Regions from separate parts of the Pseudoalteromonas sp. KG3 genome, predicted to be linked through region 2. Evidence: predicted binding sites of a transcription regulator. Region 2 holds the regulator's gene; the other holds the start of a gene.
The links. The regulator NrdR, encoded in region 2, represses ribonucleotide reductase genes. The targets are predictions, from matches to a motif close to AAACACNANATNTNGTGTTT.
Positions count from the first base shown of each region.

Region 1: nrdA (class 1a ribonucleoside-diphosphate reductase subunit alpha) is a predicted target of NrdR. The motif match lies at 7,689-7,708, and genes of this name have one in related genera.

Region 1 is NZ_CP098523.1:620,039-629,970, reverse strand. It holds gene NDQ71_RS03145 (FKBP-type peptidyl-prolyl cis-trans isomerase) at 18-635, shown strand; gene NDQ71_RS03140 (TonB-dependent receptor) at 717-3,104, opposite strand; gene NDQ71_RS03135 (YaeQ family protein) at 3,255-3,782, shown strand; gene yfaE (class I ribonucleotide reductase maintenance protein YfaE) at 3,822-4,094, opposite strand; gene nrdB (class Ia ribonucleoside-diphosphate reductase subunit beta) at 4,094-5,224, opposite strand; gene nrdA (class 1a ribonucleoside-diphosphate reductase subunit alpha) at 5,294-7,576, opposite strand; gene NDQ71_RS03115 (HAD family hydrolase) at 7,978-8,661, opposite strand; gene ubiG (bifunctional 2-polyprenyl-6-hydroxyphenol methylase/3-demethylubiquinol 3-O-methyltransferase UbiG) at 8,661-9,371, opposite strand; gene gyrA (DNA topoisomerase (ATP-hydrolyzing) subunit A) at 9,551-9,932, shown strand, end outside.
Region 2 is NZ_CP098523.1:1,581,695-1,591,626, forward strand. It holds gene ribBA (bifunctional 3,4-dihydroxy-2-butanone-4-phosphate synthase/GTP cyclohydrolase II) at 1-971, opposite strand, end outside; gene NDQ71_RS07640 (riboflavin synthase) at 1,001-1,654, opposite strand; gene ribD (bifunctional diaminohydroxyphosphoribosylaminopyrimidine deaminase/5-amino-6-(5-phosphoribosylamino)uracil reductase RibD) at 1,680-2,816, opposite strand; gene nrdR (transcriptional regulator NrdR) at 2,818-3,267, opposite strand; gene glyA (serine hydroxymethyltransferase) at 3,371-4,627, opposite strand; gene thrC (threonine synthase) at 4,942-6,225, opposite strand; gene thrB (homoserine kinase) at 6,244-7,170, opposite strand; gene thrA (bifunctional aspartate kinase/homoserine dehydrogenase I) at 7,180-9,597, opposite strand; gene NDQ71_RS07675 (response regulator) at 9,828-9,932, opposite strand, start outside.

The DNA.
Region 1 (9,932 bases), 960 kb from region 2:
AAAACGTGAAACACATTATGTCAGATAATTTTACTACAGATGCTGAAAAAGCAAGTTACGGTATTGGCTTACAAATGGGGGAGCAACTAAAAGCAAATCCATTCGAAGGTTTAAACTTAAATTCAGTATTTGCAGGCATGAAAGATGCTTATACAGGTGGTGATTTCCAAGTTGAGATCCCTGAGATCCAAGCGGCTTTCGAAAAAATCAACACTGAAATTCAAGCTCGTCGTGAAGAAGAAGCTAAAGTATTAGCAGCTGAAGGCATTGCGTTCTTAGAAGAAAATGCAAAACGTACTGAAATCACGGTTACTGAGTCTGGTCTTCAATACGAAGTACTTGCAACAGGTGAAGGCGAAAAGCCAACTGCAGAGTCTACAGTTCGCGTTGATTATCACGGTACACTTATCAACGGTACTGTTTTTGATAGCTCTTATGAGCGCGGCCAGCCTGCTGAATTCCCAGTCGGTGGCGTTATCAAAGGTTGGACGGAAGCGTTACAAATGATGCCAGTAGGCACTAAATGGCGTATTTATGTTCCTCATGAGCTTGCTTATGGTGAACGTGGTGCCGGTGCTGCGATTGCACCTTTCTCGACGCTTGTATTTGATGTTGAGTTACACGCTATTCTTTAATAGTTATTTACTTTTTAAGTAAATAAAAAAGCCACCTTAAGATGATTAAGGTGGCTTTTTTTATACTTGTGTTACGGTAAATTAAAAGTAACCACGAACACCGAGTCTAAAGTTTCGCCCTGGTAATGGCGCTTGATCTTTAATGAAGGAACTGTGTACAAAACCTAATTCATCGGTGATGTTATCAATGTTGATATAAAACTGCGTATCGACAGGGCCAACAGTTAATTGATAATTTGCTTGTGCATCAAATAATGTGTAACCATCAGTCGCCGTTTCATAGGCTGTAATGTCATTTTGCTCAAAGTAGTGAGTGCCCGTTAAGCTAAATTGCCAATCACTAATAGTATATTGTAATTCAGAGCCTAATTTGTTCGCTGGAATACGCGGCAAATTACCTTCGTCATCAGCAAGTTTCGCGGTTGTTGAATCACCAAATAGTTTAACCATGGCATTGGCGTTAAGTTGATAATGTGCGTCAAACTCTATTCCGTATAATTTTGCATCTTTACTAACAAATTGATAAACCGCCATGCCATCGTCGTGGCCAGGCTCTGCTGTTTCAAGGCCGTGCTCTTCATCAAAGATTAACCCTGTGTTTTGCTGATAGTAAAAGTTTTCAATGTCGTTATAGAAAAAGTTAACGGTATAACCAAAATCACCGCTAAAGCGTCTAAAGCCAAAATCAATATTGGTTGATGTTTCTTGTTTGATATTTTCTGGTTCAAAGTGAATTTCACCGTCTTCTATCACGTAGCCTAAACCTAGTTCATAGGTGCCAGTCGCAATATGCACACCATTTGAAAGTAGCTCTGCAGATAATGGAGCACGCTCAGAATGTGACACGCTAAGAGACACGCTTTGACCTGGCGTATATTGCCAAATTGCGCCAGCTGAAGCGCTTAGGTTAGTAAAACTTTTACTGTAAGCCGTTAGCTCATTTCCGTGCTCATCAGCATGCTCTTCATGGTCATGGTCATGCGCTGAAGTATCGACGTTACTATCAATATTATAATCTTCTAAACGAGCACCAAGTTCCACAGTTACGTCGCCAAACTGTTGCTCTTCTAAAATAAACAATGCATTAGTCGTGGTTTTACTTGCAGGTGTAAAGGCTTCTTCACCATCAGCATCATAATTAGACTCGCTAAAGTGGTAGCCCGCCATCCCATGCCAGTTCCCCAGTTTATGCTCAACATTAAAACGTGCTTCAGTGGTTTCATTACTAAAGATTGTACCAATCGCGCCATCTTCAATTTCAGCATGGCGATAGTCAGTATAACCAAGACGTAAATTAATGGTTTCAATCCAATTGTTATGTAACGCATAGCTCATTAGGCCTTGCCAACGATCTTGCTCTACACGCGCATAAACAGCTTCTTCTTCACCTTCTTCATGGGCATGTTCGTGCTCATGTTCATGCCCGTGTTCATGGCTATGGGCTGGAATACCGTAATCTGTTTCTATACGACCATAAGAGACGCCTAACGTTAAATGTTCGCCTACATAGCTAGTACCAAAGTTTACGGTTTGGCTATCAATAAAGGTATTTTTAACAGACGTAGCTGTTTCATGCTCTTCTTCGTCATGGCCTTCATGATCTTCGTGCTCTTCCTCAGGTAAGTTAAAACGCGGAGTTTGGTAGTCATCACCAGTGCGTTTAGTGCCATCAAAATGAAAATTAAAGTTGTTATGACCTGTTTCAAGCTTGGCAGCATAGGTGTTGGCGTTTGATACTGTATCGTGGCTGTATTCAACTGCGCCAGTTAGTTGTTCGATGTTATCAGTTGGAATACGGTTATCAACCACATTAACAACACCGCCGATTGCACCAGAGCCATAAAGTAAAGTCGCAGGACCACGTAGGACTTCAATCTGTTCAGCAGCTAGGCTGTCATTAGAAGTGGCGTGATCTGGGCCAATTCTAGATGCATCGCTGCTGTCTAAACCATTTTGAGTGATTTTCACGCGGGGGCCATCTAAGCCTCGGATTATAGGGCTCGAAGAAACAGGGCCAAAATAGCTGGCATTAACGCCTGGTAGACCTTTTAAAGTTTCGCCTAATGTTGGTTTTGCTTTATTTCGTAGTTCATCACCACTGAGAACGCTCACTGGTGAAATCATTTCTAAACTATTTTTATGCAGGGCAGAGGCGTATACCACCACCGTTTCAACAGAGGTTGGAATAAGGGTAACCTGTAATGCTGGGCTTGCTTCATTAACGGCAATGCGTGCATCAACATAATTATCTTTACTAATATGTAATTGACTATTAGCGTCTATATTAATACTAAACTGGCCGTTGTTATCAGTTTTTATTGTTTGAGCTTTACCGTGTACATGGACTTCGGCTTGGCTGATCGGTTGATTTTTGTCATCTAAAACTTGGCCTGTTACAACCGCGGCATGAGCAGAAAAAGAACTTAAAGCAGTGATAATTGCAGTGGATACTAAAGAATGTCGGATCATGGTTACTACATCGTGGTTATTATGTTGTGATATAATATAACACCATCATTTGTGCCGATCAATAATGTTATACCATAACTTTAAAATAAACACATTTTCATTAGTAAGCGCTATACTGAAGTAGAAATAATCACTAGTTTGGTGAATGTTATGTCTGATAAAGCCCGGATCTTTAAAGCTCGATTTAGCATTGCAGATTTGCGTCAGCAGCGTAATCATCAAGAGGTATTTACCACCGCTTTAACAAAAAACGAAACGCTCGAGCATTTTGTTTTAAAACTAGTAGGGTATTGCCTTTTATCTTACGACAGCCATGCGGTGCTAAATAAACTCTCAGATAGGCTGCAACCAGATGTCGGTATCCAAGCACTGGATGAGCATTATAAAACGTGGTTAAGTGTCGATCAGCCTAATCTTGATCAACTGCTAAAAATAGCGAAGCAAGTTGACGAATTATTAGTCCTAACGATTAGTAATAGTCAGTGGCTAATTGAGTCAGAGGCACGCTTAAAGTTATTTGCAAATAGCCATATTATCGAAATTGATCAGCAGTTTGTTGATGATATTCAAATGGATTTAACGCGCAGTTTAAATTGGGATGTCATTATCGATGAGAGTAGTTTAATGATCAGTGATAAAGTACATTGCTATGCAACCAAACAATTTGAGTGGCACTAATAGCAATCGATTTAAATATTTACCTATATTCTAGCGGGTTTATTTAAAGCTCAGTGTAATATCGCCATCGGGTTTGCAGCAGCACAGTAGCACTTCTCCATCACGCACAAATGCAAGCGGCTCTTCATTATAAATCACTTTCCCTTCGCTAAGTGTTGCACGGCACGCACCACAGTAGCCTTCTCGGCATTGAAAAGGGATATCATATTGCTGTTGTTCAAGGCAGTCTAAGAGGGAATGGCAGCCAGTGTTAAATTCCACACACTGGCTGTTATCTGCAAAGTGAACCTTTGCAGTCTTGTTGGTGCTCATTAGAGATCAAAGTCACCAAAGTCAGCAGCATCAACTTGCGAATCAATTTGACCAACAAGGTAAGAGCTGATCTCAGCTTCTTGAGGCGCAACTTGTACATTGTCAGATACTAACCATGAGTTGATCCATGGAATAGGGTTACTGCTGGTTTTGAATTGCGTTGGTAAGCCTACCGCACTCATACGTGCATTAGTAATGTACTCAACGTATTGACACAAAATATCTTTGTTTAAGCCAATCATTGAACCATCTTTAAACAAGTATTCAGCCCATTCTTTTTCTTGCTCAGCGGCATCGACAAACATTTTGATTGCTTCTTCACGACATTGCGCCGCAACGATCGCCATTTCTGGATCGTCTTTACCATCTTGCATAATGTTGAGAATGTGCTGTGTGCCTGATAGGTGAAGGGCTTCATCACGGGCGATCAGCTTGATGATTTTTGCGTTGCCTTCCATTAATTCACGCTCTGCAAATGCAAATGAACAGGCGAAGCTAACATAAAAGCGGATGGCTTCAAGAATGTTGACTGACATCATGGCAAGGTATAACAGCTTTTTAAGTTCAAATAAGCTGATATGAACCGTTTCACCGTTAAGAGTATGCTTGCCTTCACCGTACAAGTTATACACGGCAACTTTATTGATTAATTCATCGTAATATTTAGTGACGGCATCAGCACGTTCGCTGATCTTGTCGTTACTCACGATATCATCAAAAATAAGTTCAGGTGATTGCGTTACATTACGAATGATATGCGTGTACGAGCGACTATGAATCGTTTCACTAAACGCCCAGGTCTCAATCCAAGTTTCAAGCTCAGGAATTGATACGATTGGCAATAATGCCACATTCGGTGAACGTCCTTGCACACTATCAAGTAATGTTTGATATTTTAAGTTACTTAAAAAGATATGCTTTTCGTGATCTGGCAACGCTTGGAAGTCTAAGCGGTCTTTGCTTACATCAACTTCTTCAGGGCGCCAAAAGAACGACAATTGCTTTTCAATTAACTTTTCAAAAATAGGGTACTTCTGTTGATCATAACGCGATACGTTAACGGTTTGGCCGAAAAACATCGGTTCTTGTAATTGGTTGTTATGGTTTCGGCTAAAAGTAGTATAAGACATAAGATCACTCAAAAAACGAACAGGACAAAGCGGGCTTAAGGCCCGCTTGCAATTTATATTTATTATCGATTAGATTTTACACGCGCCGCCTGCACAATCATCATCTTCCACTTCAGGTGTGTCATCTTGTGCATCAGATGCGCCATCGCGGGTGTTGTGATAGTAAAGGGTCTTAACGCCAAGTTTATAAGCGCCCAATAAGTCTTGTAGTAAAACCTTCATCGGTACTTTACCACCTTCAAACTTATTTGGGTCGTAGTTAGTATTTGCAGAGATTGTTTGATCAACAAACTTTTGCATTATACCAACAAGCTCTATGTAACCTTTATTTGATGGGATATCCCACAATAATTCATAGTTATCTTTTAAACGCTCATACTCAGGAACAACCTGTTTTAAAATACCATCTTTACTGGCTTTAACACTGATATGACCGCGCGGTGGCTCAATACCATTGGTTGCATTAGAAATTTGCGACGATGTTTCAGAAGGCATCAATGCAGATAACGTTGAGTTACGCATACCATGCTCTTTAATATTGGCACGTAATGTATCCCAATCTAAATGCAGTGGCTCATCACAAATTTTGTCTAAATCACGCTTGTAAGTATCAGTCGGCATAATGCCTTGTGAGTATGTGGTTTCGTTAAATTTAGGGCACGCACCACGCTCTTTAGCAAGCTCATTCGACGCTTTCATCAAGTAATATTGAATCGCTTCGAAGGTCTTATGCGTTAATGCATTGGCACTGCCATCAGAATAACGCTTACCATTTTTAGCTAAGTAATAAGCGTAGTTGATAACACCGATACCTAAAGTACGACGACCCATAGTTGCATTATGTGCAGCAGGAACAGGGTAGTCTTGGAAATCTAATAAGTTATCTAAGGCACGTACCGCAAGCTCTGCTAATTCTTCAAGCTCATCCAGTGACTCAATCGCACCTAAGTTAAATGCCGATAGCGTACAAAGGGCGATTTCGCCTTCTTCGTCATTGACATTGCTAAGCGGTTTTGTCGGTAAAGCAATTTCTAAACATAAGTTAGATTGACGAATTGGCGCAACTTTAGCAATAAACGGGCTATGTGTATTACAGTGATCGACATTTTGTAAATAAATACGACCTGTGCTGGCACGCTCTTGTGCAAACATTGAGAACAATTCAATGGCTTTAATACGCTTTTTACGAATTGATTCATCTTGCTCGTATTGTACGTAAAGACGATCGAATTCATCTTGATCTTCAAAAAATGCATCGTAAAGACCTGGAACGTCTGATGGGCTAAATAAGGTGATGTAATCATCTTTAATTAAGCGCGCGTACATTAGTTTATTAAACTGCACACCGTAATCTAAGTGACGCACGCGGTTATCATCAACACCACGGTTGTTTTTAAGTACGAGTAAGTTTTCTACTTCTAAATGCCACAGTGGATAGAAAAGGGTCGCTGCACCGCCGCGCACACCACCTTGCGAACAGCTTTTAACCGCTGTTTGAAAGTGCTTATAAAAAGGAATACAACCGGTGTGATACGCTTCGCCATTGCGAATAGGGCTACCAAGTGCACGAATACGGCCCGCATTAATACCAATACCTGCACGTTGTGATACGTATTTTACAATCGCAGAAGAAGTCGCGTTGATTGAATCTAGGCTATCACCACATTCAATTAGTACACATGAGCTGAATTGACGAGTAGGCGTACGTACCCCCGCCATGATTGGCGTAGGTAATGAAATTTTAAACATTGATACCGCATCATAAAAACGTTTGATGTAATCTAAACGTGTTTCTTTTGGGTAATCAGAGAACAAGCTTGCGGCAACAAGAATATATAAAAACTGTGCACTTTCATAAATTTTACCTGTGACGCGGTTTTGCACTAAATATTTGCCTTCAAGCTGCTTAACTGCGGCGTAGCTGAAGTTTAAATCGCGTGCGTGATCAAGGTATTCGTCTAGTTGATCAATTTCTTGCTCGGTGTAATCAGCAAGTAAGTGAGCATCGTAGCGCTTATCTTCTACCAGCTTAACAATGTGGTCGTATAAACGCGGCGGCTCAAACTGACCATAAGCTTTTTTACGTAAATGGAATACAGCTAAACGGGCGGCTAAATATTGGTAATCAGGTGATTCTTTTGAAATCTGATCAGCGGCTGCTTTAATAATCGTTTCATGGATGTCTTCAGTACGGATGCCATCGTAGAATTGGATGTGTGATTTTAGCTCAACTTGTGAGACAGACACATTATTTAGACCTTCGGCGGCCCAAGCAATAACGCGATGGATCTTATCTAAATCAAGTGACTCTTTACGGCCGTCACGTTTGCTTACAGATAGCTGTTGGTTCATAGTTTTGCCTGTATTCCTTGGGATATAAAATTTTTTAGTGACACATTTTTCTTAAAATAAATATTTTATTGTCATAAGACTGTTCTAGCGCGAATTTAATTGAATAACATTTAGCCACAACATCTGGTGTTCATCAAACTCTGGATCACAAGATAGTGTGGTATGCGATCATTTGCAAGGGGCATAAATGCCCCACATTGTGGATAACGTCGGGATAACACGTTTGTGTTAGTAGCCATTAACCTTTGACCATTTGATTAAAATGAAATTTATAAAAATCAACTGATGATCTATTAAATTTAACCATTTTAAAAATAAATTTAGGCTGCTTTTTTTATCAGCAAACAATGTGCAAAAAATAACACAATCACAATATATAGTGTTTAATTATTAGCAAGCCACTATATATGGTTAAATGCATCAATAGGTGACTGCCAATTAAAATCCGCTTGCCAGCCTAACGCTTCCTCTTCACTGGGGATATATCCCCACAATGCCGCTGCACTGTGCATGTTCGCGGCTTTAGCTGCGATAATGTCGCGCTCGGCATCACCTACATACAAACAGCGACTCGGGTCGACATCTAATAGTTGCGCTGTGTGAAGTAAAGGTAACGGTGAAGGTTTTGCCACGTTTAGTGTGTCACCACAGACAATGGCTTGCGCATCACTTAACTCACTGATGGCGGCAACTAAAGGGGTAGTCAGAAATTCCGGCTTGTTGGTCATGATCCCCCATTTGATCTGTTGCTGCTCAAGCGCAATTAATAATTGTGCGATACCCGTGAAGCATTGGCTATGAGTTGCAATATTATCAGCGTAGGCCGTGAGTAACTGTTGGCGCAAAGCATCTTGTTGCGGGTGGGTGGGCCACTGCTGGCCAAATCCCGCTTCTAGCAGTGCTACAGTGCCATTTGATGCCGCTGGGCGGTAAACATTGGCGCATACCGTAGGTTGATCATGTGCTGACAATACACTATTTAGCGCAGCACCAAGATCGTCTGCAGTATCAAGTAAGGTGCCATCAAGGTCGAAAATAAAAGCGTCGTAGTCGATTATGGGTGTTGCTGTGTTAAAACCAGCCATTACGCAAGTTTCTCAAAGTGAAGAATATAATTAACGCTCACATCGGTATTTAAGCTGTACTGCTTTGATAACGGGTTATAACTGAGCCCAGCACTTGCACGTACTTTTAATCCTGCTTGCTCTGCCCATGCAATGAGTTGCGCTGGTTTGATAAACTTTTTGTGGTCGTGTGTGCCTTCAGGCACCATCTTCAATAACTTCTCTGCACCAATAATGGCATACAAGTAGGCTTTAGGGGTTTTATTGAGTGTCGAAAAAAATACATCTGCGCCTGGTTTTGCTAATGCCGCCACTGCATGAATGATAGAAGCAGGATCTGGAACGTGCTCTAACATTTCCATACACGTAATAGTATCAAAGCGAGCAGGGTGTTCTTGCGCATATTGTTCGGCAGGCACTTTAATGTACTCTACCTTCACACCGGTTTCTAAACTATGCAATTTAGCAACGGTTAATGGTTCTTGGCCCATATCGATGCCAGTAACGTGTGCGCCCATTCGCGCCATACTTTCACTGAGTATGCCACCACCACAGCCTACATCGAGGGTTTCTTTATCAAATAAGCCGTTGGCTTTGTCGGCGATAAAATCTAATCGTAACGGGTTAATTTCATGAAGGGGTTTAAATTCCCCGTCGCGGTCCCACCATCGCTCGGCAATGGCTTCAAACTTTGCAATTTCTGCACTATCTACATTCTGATGTTCGGTCATAAAAAACTTCCTCGTCAATCTGAGGCCATTATATAGGGTGAAATTGATAAACCGCAAAGATTTAGCGCCTGTAAATTTAAATTAATTGTGGTAGCATGACTTGGTAATAATAACTAATATCCTCGCAAGCGCCCATATGCGGCACTTTGTGGGGAAATACTGAAGGAATGTGATATCAAATGACTGATTTCGCCAACGAAATTCTGCCAGTCAATATTGAAGACGAGTTAAAAAACTCCTACTTAGACTACGCGATGAGCGTAATCGTAGGACGAGCACTACCAGACGTACGTGATGGTTTAAAACCTGTTCACCGCCGCGTTTTGTTTGCTATGAACGAGCTTAATAATGATTGGAATAAGCCTTACAAAAAATCAGCCCGTGTGGTTGGTGACGTAATTGGTAAATACCATCCCCATGGCGATAGTGCAGTGTACGACACCATTGTACGTATGGCTCAGCCTTTCTCTTTACGTTACATGTTAGTTGACGGTCAAGGTAACTTCGGTTCAGTTGACGGTGACTCTGCAGCAGCAATGCGTTATACCGAAGTCCGTATGG
Region 2 (9,932 bases):
CCTTGGAATTTACGGTGTGCTACTGTCTCACCAGCATCTTCGGCGGCAAAGGCTTTCACCGTTGCTTCTAACTCATCCGTGCACTCTTGTTTGCCAAGGATCACTAACACCCCTTGGTGTTTTGCGATATAAGCCATCGCATCTGATAAACCCCAGCTTCTGTCGGCACTGCGATCTGATAATAAAATATCGTTAAAGGTACTTTGTAAGTGAACGCGCACTAAAGTTGGCTCATTCGCTTTTACTTCACCATTTAATAGCGCGTAGTGCAGTTGACCATCGATGGTATCTTTATAAGTTACTAAATCAAACTCACCATGCACAGTTGGCAACTTACACTTGGCCACTTGTTCAATAGTCGTTTCATTTATATTGCGGTATTCAATAAGATCAGCAATGGTGCCGATTTTAATATTATGTTGCTCAGCAAACACTTCTAAATCAGGACGACGCGCCATTGTGCCATCGGCATTGAGAATTTCTACGATCACTGATGATGGCTCTAATCCTGCTAAACGCGCTAAATCACAACCCGCTTCTGTATGCCCTGCACGAGTTAACACGCCACCGGGTTGTGCCATAATTGGAAAAATATGCCCAGGTTGCACGATATCGCTAGGTACTGCACCTTTGGCAATAGCCGCTTGCACTGTACGCGCACGATCGGCTGCAGAAATACCGGTAGTCACCCCTTTAGAAGCTTCAATGGACATAGTGAAGTTAGTTGAAAAAGCAGCGCCGTTATTTTTCACCATCAGTGGTAAGTCTAGTTGCTCACAACGCTCTTGGGTCATCGTTAAGCAGATCAGACCACGGCCGTGCGTTGCCATAAAATTGATTGCTTCAGCACTAATATGTTCCGCGGCAATAATTAAATCGCCTTCATTTTCTCTGTCTTCATCGTCCATCAAAATAACCATTTTACCGGCTTTAATGTCATCAATAATTTCTTGTGCGCTGTGTAAATTCATAATCTGCTCGTATAAGTTGTGGAGTATTTTTACTTTATAAAGCCAGCTTGAGCTAATAAGCTCATTGAAATATCTGAACTTGCTGGTTGCTCTGCGCCTTTGATCAAGCGCTCTAAATAGCGGGCTATTTGATCGACTTCTAAGTTTACTTGTGTGCCAACTTTAAAATCGGCTATAGTCGTTTGCTCACTGGTGTGCGGCACAATGGTCAGTTTAAAGGTATTAGCGTCTACCGCGTTTACCGTTAAGCTAATGCCATCAATACACACTGAACCTTTATAAGGAATGTATTTCATCAATTGTGCATCGGTGCTGAGCCAATATTCAACGGCGCGGGCATTAGGTGTGATTGCGGTGATTGTCGCAATACCATCAACATGACCAGACACTAAATGCCCACCGAGGCGAGACACCGGTTGCATGGCTTTTTCAAGGTTTACTTTTTGCCCTTGTTTATAATGTGCGAAGCCTGTCAAACCAATCGTTTCATTAGATAAGTCAGCGCTAAAACCATCGCTGTGCTTTGCTACTACGGTTAAACACACACCGTTGGTTGCAATGCTGTCACCTAAATTGACATCCGCCATATCAAGGTTATTACTTTGAATGCGAATAGCTAAGTCGCCTTGTTTTTGCTGTAATTCGCTGATCGTGCCAGTCGCTTCAATGATCCCAGTAAACATAGTCGTTACTCTTTAAATAATTTGGTTAAGGCAATGCAACTAAACGTGGTATTGCAGTAATACGAATATCATCACCAATCGGTACACATTCGTTTATAGTTAAATCAATCGCCTCTTGCATAGAGGTCAGTTCCGCAAAGTTTAGTAAGCTTTTACCATCATTTCCTAACAATTTCGGCGCAAGGTAGACAATATACTCATCGATTAAATTATATTCCGCCATTTTACCTGCTAAGGTTGCCCCTGCTTCTAGCCAAATATGATTAAACTGCTGCTGTTGTGCCAACTGTTGTAATGCGGCCTTTAAATCAACTTTATTATCTTTTTCGGGCACTACAAGATGAGTTACGTAATGCGGCCATGACACTGATTTATCAAGCTCAGTGGTGATAATTATTATCTCGCTTGCGATACTAAATAAGGCAAAATCTGGCGTTAAACGATTTTGTGAATCGATAATAATACGCACAGGCTGGCGAACCGGTAATTGAGTCGGCAACGGTTCAGGCAGTTCATCAACACGCACATTGAGTTTTGCATCATCAATTAATACTGTGTCTGCCCCCGTTAAAATCGCGCAGCTTTGCGCACGCTGTAATTGCACATCTTGACGAGCTGCAGTGCCCGTAATCCACTTACTCTGCCCGTTTTTAAGCGCGGTTTTACCATCTAGACTTGCCGCCATTTTACAGGTAACAAACGGCATTCCCTGTTCCATACGCTTTAAAAAACCACGGTTTAACAAGCGAGCTTGAGGCTCTAGTAAACCGGATGCAACCTCAATCCCTGCATCGGCTAAAATGGCTAAGCCTTTACCTGCTACTTGTGGATTGGGATCAACCATGGCCGCAATCACTTTTGCTACCCCTGCGGCTTTTAAGCCTTCTGCACAAGGGGGGGTGCGACCAAAATGGCTGCATGGCTCCAAGGTAACGTAAGCGGTTGCGCCTTTTGCTTGTGTGCCAGCCATCATTAGTGCATTAACTTCAGCATGACCTTGGCCAGCAACTTGATGAAAACCTTCGCCAACAATAATATTATCTTTTACCAGCACACAGCCCACATTAGGGTTAGGTGTCGTGGTAAAACGCCCTTGTTTGGCAAGCTCAATCGCGCGCGCCATATAAATTTTATCGTATTCAGTAAATTGCGTTGGGTGCATATTATTCTCCCAAACGGGCGATTTCCTCACCAAATTCGCGGATATCTTCAAATGAGCGATACACTGAAGCAAAACGGACATACGCTACTTTATCGAGTTTTTTCAGCGCTTCCATGATGCATTCGCCAATCAGGTGACTGGAAATTTCCCGCTCACCTGTGGCACGTAATTGCGATTTGATGATATTAACTACTTCATCAACTTGTTCTGTACTGACGGGGCGCTTTTCTAATGCGCGATGAAGACCATTAAGCAGTTTGTCTTCATTAAACGGTTCACGGCTGCCATCTTGTTTGATCACTCTTGGCATTACAAGCTCTGCCCCTTCAAAGGTAGTAAAGCGTTCATGGCATTCATTACATTCACGACGACGTCTTACTTGGTGACCACCGCCAACAAGGCGCGAGTCAATCACTTTGGTATCTTTTGCGGTGCAAAATGGACAATGCATAAGTATTAGCTTCCGTTAAAAAACAAAAAAGGCCGCTTTTAAGCGGCCTTTATAATAGCAAAAAACAACGCTATTGTGATCTAAATTACTGTCAGCTTAACAATTAAGCGTAAACTGGTAATTTTTTACAGATTGCTTTAACTTTCTCTTTTACTTGTGCCTGTACAGACTCATCATTGATGTTGTCTAGTACGTCACAGATCCAGCCAGCAAGCTCTTTTGATTCTGCTTCTTTAAAACCACGACGCGTGATTGCAGGAGAACCAATACGTAAGCCAGACGTCACAAACGGTGAACGCGGATCATTTGGCACTGAGTTTTTGTTAACAGTGATATTAGCATTACCTAATGCTGCATCAGCGTCTTTACCAGTGATGTCTTTATCGATTAAATCAAGTAAGAACAAGTGGTTTTCTGTTTTGTCAGAAACAATTTTGTAGCCGCGCTCTTGCATTACAGCAACCATAGCCTGGGCATTTTTAACAACTTGTGTTTGGTATACTTTAAACTCTGGTTGTAGTGCTTCTTTAAATGCCACTGCTTTTGCTGCAATGATATGGCATAAAGGACCACCTTGGCCGCCAGGGAATACAGCGCTGTTTAGCTTTTTGTAAATCGCTTCGTCGCCACATGCAGAGATGATTAAACCACCACGAGGACCCGCTAATGTTTTATGCGTTGTTGTAGTAACAACATGTGCATGAGGTACTGGGCTTGGGTATACGCCAGCAGCAATAAGACCCGCAACGTGAGCCATATCAACAAACAGGTAAGCACCTACTTTATCAGCGATTTCACGGAATTTAGCCCAATCAACAATACCTGAGTATGCTGAAAAACCACCGATGATCATTTTTGGTTTGTGCTCAAGAGCAAGCGCTTCAACTTGTGCGTAATCAATTTCGCCTGTCGCTTCGTCAAGCCCATATTGGATTGCATTGTAAAGCTTACCAGAGAAGCTTACATGTGAACCGTGCGTTAAGTGACCACCATGCGCTAAGCTCATGCCTAGTACAGTGTCGCCCGCATCTAAAAGTGCTAAGAAAACAGCTGCATTCGCTTGCGAACCCGCATGTGGCTGAACGTTTGCGTAATCTGATCCAAATAATTCATTGGCACGGTCAATCGCTAATTGTTCAACAACGTCAACGTGCTCACAACCACCGTAGTAACGCTTGCCTGGGTAACCTTCAGCATATTTATTAGTTAACTGTGATCCCTGCGCTTCAAGTACGCGTGGGCTACAGTAGTTTTCAGATGCAATTAGCTCAATGTGTTCTTCTTGACGAGCAGTCTCTTTGTTGATTGCGTCAAATAACTCTGGATCAAAATCCGAAATATTCATGCTACGTTCTAACATGGGGGCTCCTAGGGCAACGTGTATGGTATTTTTTAAAGGCTGAATTATACGCTGAAAACGTCAATTTGCCTATGGTGTAAAGATGAACATATTTAAACAGGGATTGAATTTAATTCACAGTGCTTTTGTAATGATATTTTTTTATTGAAACATAAAAATATTTAATGTTAAAACCAAGCTTACATTTAATTTTTTAATGCGAACTAATCGTCCTTAAAACTCTCGGGAACCACTGTAGTAATAGCTTTAATGCAATAAAAAAGCGCTATAAATAAGGCTCATAGCGCTTTTATTGTACTATTTTAATGTCTTGATTAACCTAACTTCGCTAATAGCTCTTCACGCAATGTATGGTAATCATCTTTAATATCTTGTGCTAAACATGGCTTTGCTAAGGCATCCGCTAATGGTTTTGGCATTTCAAGTTCAATATCAAGTATCTCTTCGACACTCTCTTTGAACTTCGCAGGGTGTGCTGTAGCTAAGAAAATACCTGCTGAATCAGTAGCTAAGTTAGCTTTAAGGCCCTGATAAGCAATCGCTGTATGCGGTTCAGCCACATAACCGGTTTGTTGAATTTTTTTCATCACTGCTTGCGTGTCATTTTCATTGACGCTAGTTGAATAAAAATCATCATAATTAAACCAATTGTTATCGAGCATGGTTTGTACACGGGGCCAATTATTAGGTTTACTCACATCCATCGCATTTGACAGTGACTCAATTGTGGCATTTGGCGCCCAGTTTTTATCCAGCATAAAACGCGGTACTGTGTCATTTTGATTGGTTGTCGCGCTTAATTTGCCCACCGGTAGACCAATGACCGCACCAATCATCGCCGCACACACATTACCAAAGTTACCACTTGGTACTGAGATATGTGCATTAGCACGCTGCTCTTTTAGCAATTGCGCGATGGCTTCAAAGTAATAACACACTTGTGCAACCAGACGGCTGATATTAATAGAGTTTGCTGAATTTAACCCTAACCGCGATTTAACTTCATCGTCTAAAAAGGCGTTTTTAACCATCGCTTGGCAATCATCAAAGCTGCCATCAACCGCATAACAGTGGATGTTATTACCCAGTGTTGTGAACAGTTTTTGCTGCGCTAGTGAGATTTTGCCTTTTGGATACAAGATGACTACATCGATGTTTGGTTTATTATAAAATGCATGGGCAACCGCTGCACCAGTGTCGCCTGAAGTTGCGGTTAGGATTGTGGTTTTTTCACCTTGGCTAAATTGCGCCAAGCACTCAGCCATAAAGCGCCCACCAAAGTCTTTAAACGCCAGCGTTGGACCATGAAACAACTCTAAACAATAAATGTTCTTTTCAACTTCAACTAGTTTTACAGGGAAGTTAAACGCATTTTGCACCATCTGTGCAACAGTATCCGCTGGCAGCTCATCACCAATTAAGTGCGATAATATCTTGCTGCTACGAGTAACAAAGTCCATTTCCAGCAATGCGTCAATATCAGCAATAGGTACAAGTGACTCGGGAAAGAATACCCCTTGATTGCGCCCTAACCCTGTTTTAACCGCTTCAACGAACGACACTTTTTGTGAATCATCTTTTAGATTATGTAATTGCATTATTAATTCCTTAAATTCTTATAACTGACGCGTGCCGGCGTTATCGAGCTTGCAAATATGGCAAAAGCCCTGCTCATTAATATAGTTTTGTTCAAGCCACTGCGCGCATTGCTGCGCTGCTGCAAGGGTTTTACACACGGTAAATAAAGTAGGCCCAGCACCTGAGATACTGACAATTTCAGCGCCAAGCTCTGGTAATGCCGCTTTTGCTTCACTAAAACCATTGATCAAGGGAGCACGATGCGGCTCTGCGATTTCATCACTCATAATGGAGAGTGCTTCATCAAAGCGACTAGTTAACAATAAAGTACTAAACGCTGATAAGCGCTGCGCAAATTCAACACTGGCATGCATGCTGAGTTGTTTTGGTAACACAGAACGTGCTTTAGCTGTGTTCAGTGAGAAACCAGGGAAAGCCGCCACATAGTACCAACTTTCATCAACCGGTAAGGCAATTGATTTATTTGGAATTAAGTCACCCGTTAACTGTAAGCCACCTAAATAACACGGCGTGATGTTATCGTAATGACGACCACCACTGACAATCGCTTCAAAATCTGCCATCAACTCAATCAGTTGCACTTGACTTAACTGTGTACCAGCAAATTTATCCAAGGCTGCAAATGTTGCTACTACAGAGCAAGCACTTGACCCCAAACCAGAACCAATTGGTAAATTCTTTTTCAGTTCCAATTTTACGCTTGGCATGGTTGGCGCAACCTGTTCACGAAAATGCACAAGGCACTGATAAGCGAGATTTTCACTAGCATCACTAGGCAATTTATGTGCATAGTCGCCTGAGCAAACAAACTCATCAGTCGCCGCGGCAGTTACCGCCACAACGTCACCTAATAATGTGCCGTCAATTGGCGCAAGTGCTGCGCCAAGTGCATCAAAGCCTACTGCAAAGTTACCAATAGAAGCCGGAGCATATACTTCAATCATAGCTCTCTCCTAGCGCGATAGTGTTTTTAAAATATCAGCAAATACACCTGCTGCTGTAACCGCAGAGCCTGCACCATAACCACGAATAACGAATGGACGTGGCTGGTAGTATTCACTCAATATTGCCAATGCGTTCTCGCCATCACGAATAACTGAAAGTGCGTGTGTCGCATCAACTGCTTCAATGCCAACTTTACAGTGACCAGCTTTGATTGTACCTACATAACGAAGTACTTTCCCTTCACTAGCAGCACTTTGAATGCGGTCGTTAAAGGCGGCATCTAAACTTGGTAGTTTCGCCATAAATTCAGCAACATCATCACCTTCAGCAAAACCCGCAGGCAGTACTGATTCAACTTCGATATCGCTAAGCTCTAATTTCAACCCGGCTTCACGGGCAATAATTAATAGCTTACGAGCCACGTCGGTGCCCGATAAATCATCACGGGGATCCGGCTCTGTAAAGCCACTTTCTTTGGCTTTAATAGTGGCTTCTGATAATGACAAGCCATCTTGTAGTGCACCAAACATATACGACAGTGAACCGGATAAAATACCGCTGAATTCAAGTAACTCATCGCCTGCACCAAATAGTGACTGTAAGTTATCAATAACAGGCAGACCGGCACCAACGTTAGTTTCATATAAAAACTTACGGTTGTTCTTTTGCGTTGCGGCAATTAGTTCTTGGTAATATGGATACGAGCTAGTATTGGCTTTTTTATTTGCTGCAACAACATGAAAGCCTGCATTCAAAAAGTCAACATATTGCGCGGCTAAAGCATCTGAAGACGTACAATCAACTAACACAGGGTTGATCAAATGGTTTTGTTTAACAAATTGCTCAACCAGTTTTAAATCAAAAGCTTGCTCTGATAATGCTAACTTTTGTTGCCAATCATCAAAGGCAATGCCTTCACTATCCAAGTGTAACTGACGAGAATTAGCCACACCGTACAAGTTTAGTTTGATGTTACGCTTTTCAAGCCATGCTTGTTGACGCTCTAATTGTTGAATTAGTTCTTGGCCAACTAAACCGCAGCCTAATAAAAACACATCAATTGACGGAATATGAGTAAAGAAGTTTTCGTGACACACTTTAACCGCATCGTTGCACAACTCGCCATCAATCACTGCTGAAATTGCACTTTCTGTTGAATCTTGCGCGATTGCAACAATGTTAACTTGTGCTTGTGCAAGGGATGCAAAAAACTTAGCCGCTAAGCCTTTGTGAGCACGCATATTATCACCAACTAGGGTTACAATTGCTAAGTTGCGTTGCACATGCACCGGCTCAATTAAACCAGCTTGCGATTCAAGTTCAAAAGCACTTTGCAATGCTTCAAGAGCTAGCGGTAAATCTGATTCATGAACACAAAAGCTAATACTAAATTCGCATGACGATTGAGTAATTAAAACGATAGATACATTATCGTGAGCAAGGGCATTAAATACCTTCGATGCCATCCCAACTTTGCCTTTCATACCTGGGCCAGACACCGTTAGCATGGCAAGGTTTTGCAGGCTAGATAAGGCTTTTACCGGCTCCGATGACACATTTTCATTACTGATCAATGAGCCTTGTGCATCTGGGTTATGGGTATTTTTAATTTCACATGGCACACCCGCTTTAGCGCAGGGTAGAATTGTTTTAGGGTGCAACACTTTCGCGCCAAAGTAAGACAGCTCCATTGCTTCTTTATATGATAAGAAATCTACTTTAGTGGCTTTTTTAATATAACGCGGATCGGCACTGTACACACCGTCAACATCCGTCCAAATTTGGCACACTTGCGCTTCTAAACACGCTGCCGCGATTGCAGCTGAATAGTCAGAACCATTACGACCTAAAGTAGTTAGTTGCCCTTGTTCGTTGCTGGCTGTAAAACCTGGCATGATATAAATAGTAGCTGGGTTGGCTTTTAAGGCAGCTTGAAAACGAATTTTACTTGCTGCTAAATCAGCTTCAGCATCACTATAACCACCTGTTGATGCGATGCAATCTGTGGCTTCAAGGTAACGGGCGTTGTGTGAACTTAATAAGCATTGCATTAGTGATACGCTAACACGTTCACCAAAGCTAATCACATAAGCGCGTACTTGATCTGGACAACATTGGATTAACTTAACCCCCGCTAATTTATTTTGCAGTTCATTTAGATCAGGCCAGTTCTGTACTTCTCCAAAGTCAGCGGCAACAGCCGCTTTTAAACTTTCGCAACGGGTAACGAGTGCATCCCATTGTTCGCTATAATCAAGTCCCAGCTCTGCCGCACTTGCTAAAGCGACCAGTGAATCGGTCATGCCACCGGGCGCTGATAACACCAATAACATTTCATCTTTTAATTGTGCTTTAACTAACTGAGCTACCTGTTGTAAACATGCAAAGTCGGCAAGCGACGACCCGCCAAATTTTAATACGCGCATTTTTTATGTTTCCTCATCCCATAAAACGAAAAAAGGCCTGTGTTCTTAGTGAACACAGGCCTTTAAATTTGTTGCACCGACCTATGCCACTATCCAGTTAGAATGGTGGTTGTAATAATAATGGTCAATACGTGATTATTTGTTTTCATAGCCCTTAGACTGCCTTAAACATGGCTATTCTGTCAACCCTTAATAAAAAGATAAATTATGCTTTTTGGTTATAAACAAATCTAATGAATGCCAAATTTATGCAGGGTTTCATTTAATCTGGTTTTATCTATTGGCTTATCAATAAAATCAATAGCGCCTAACTTTGCGACACGCTGTTTCATTGC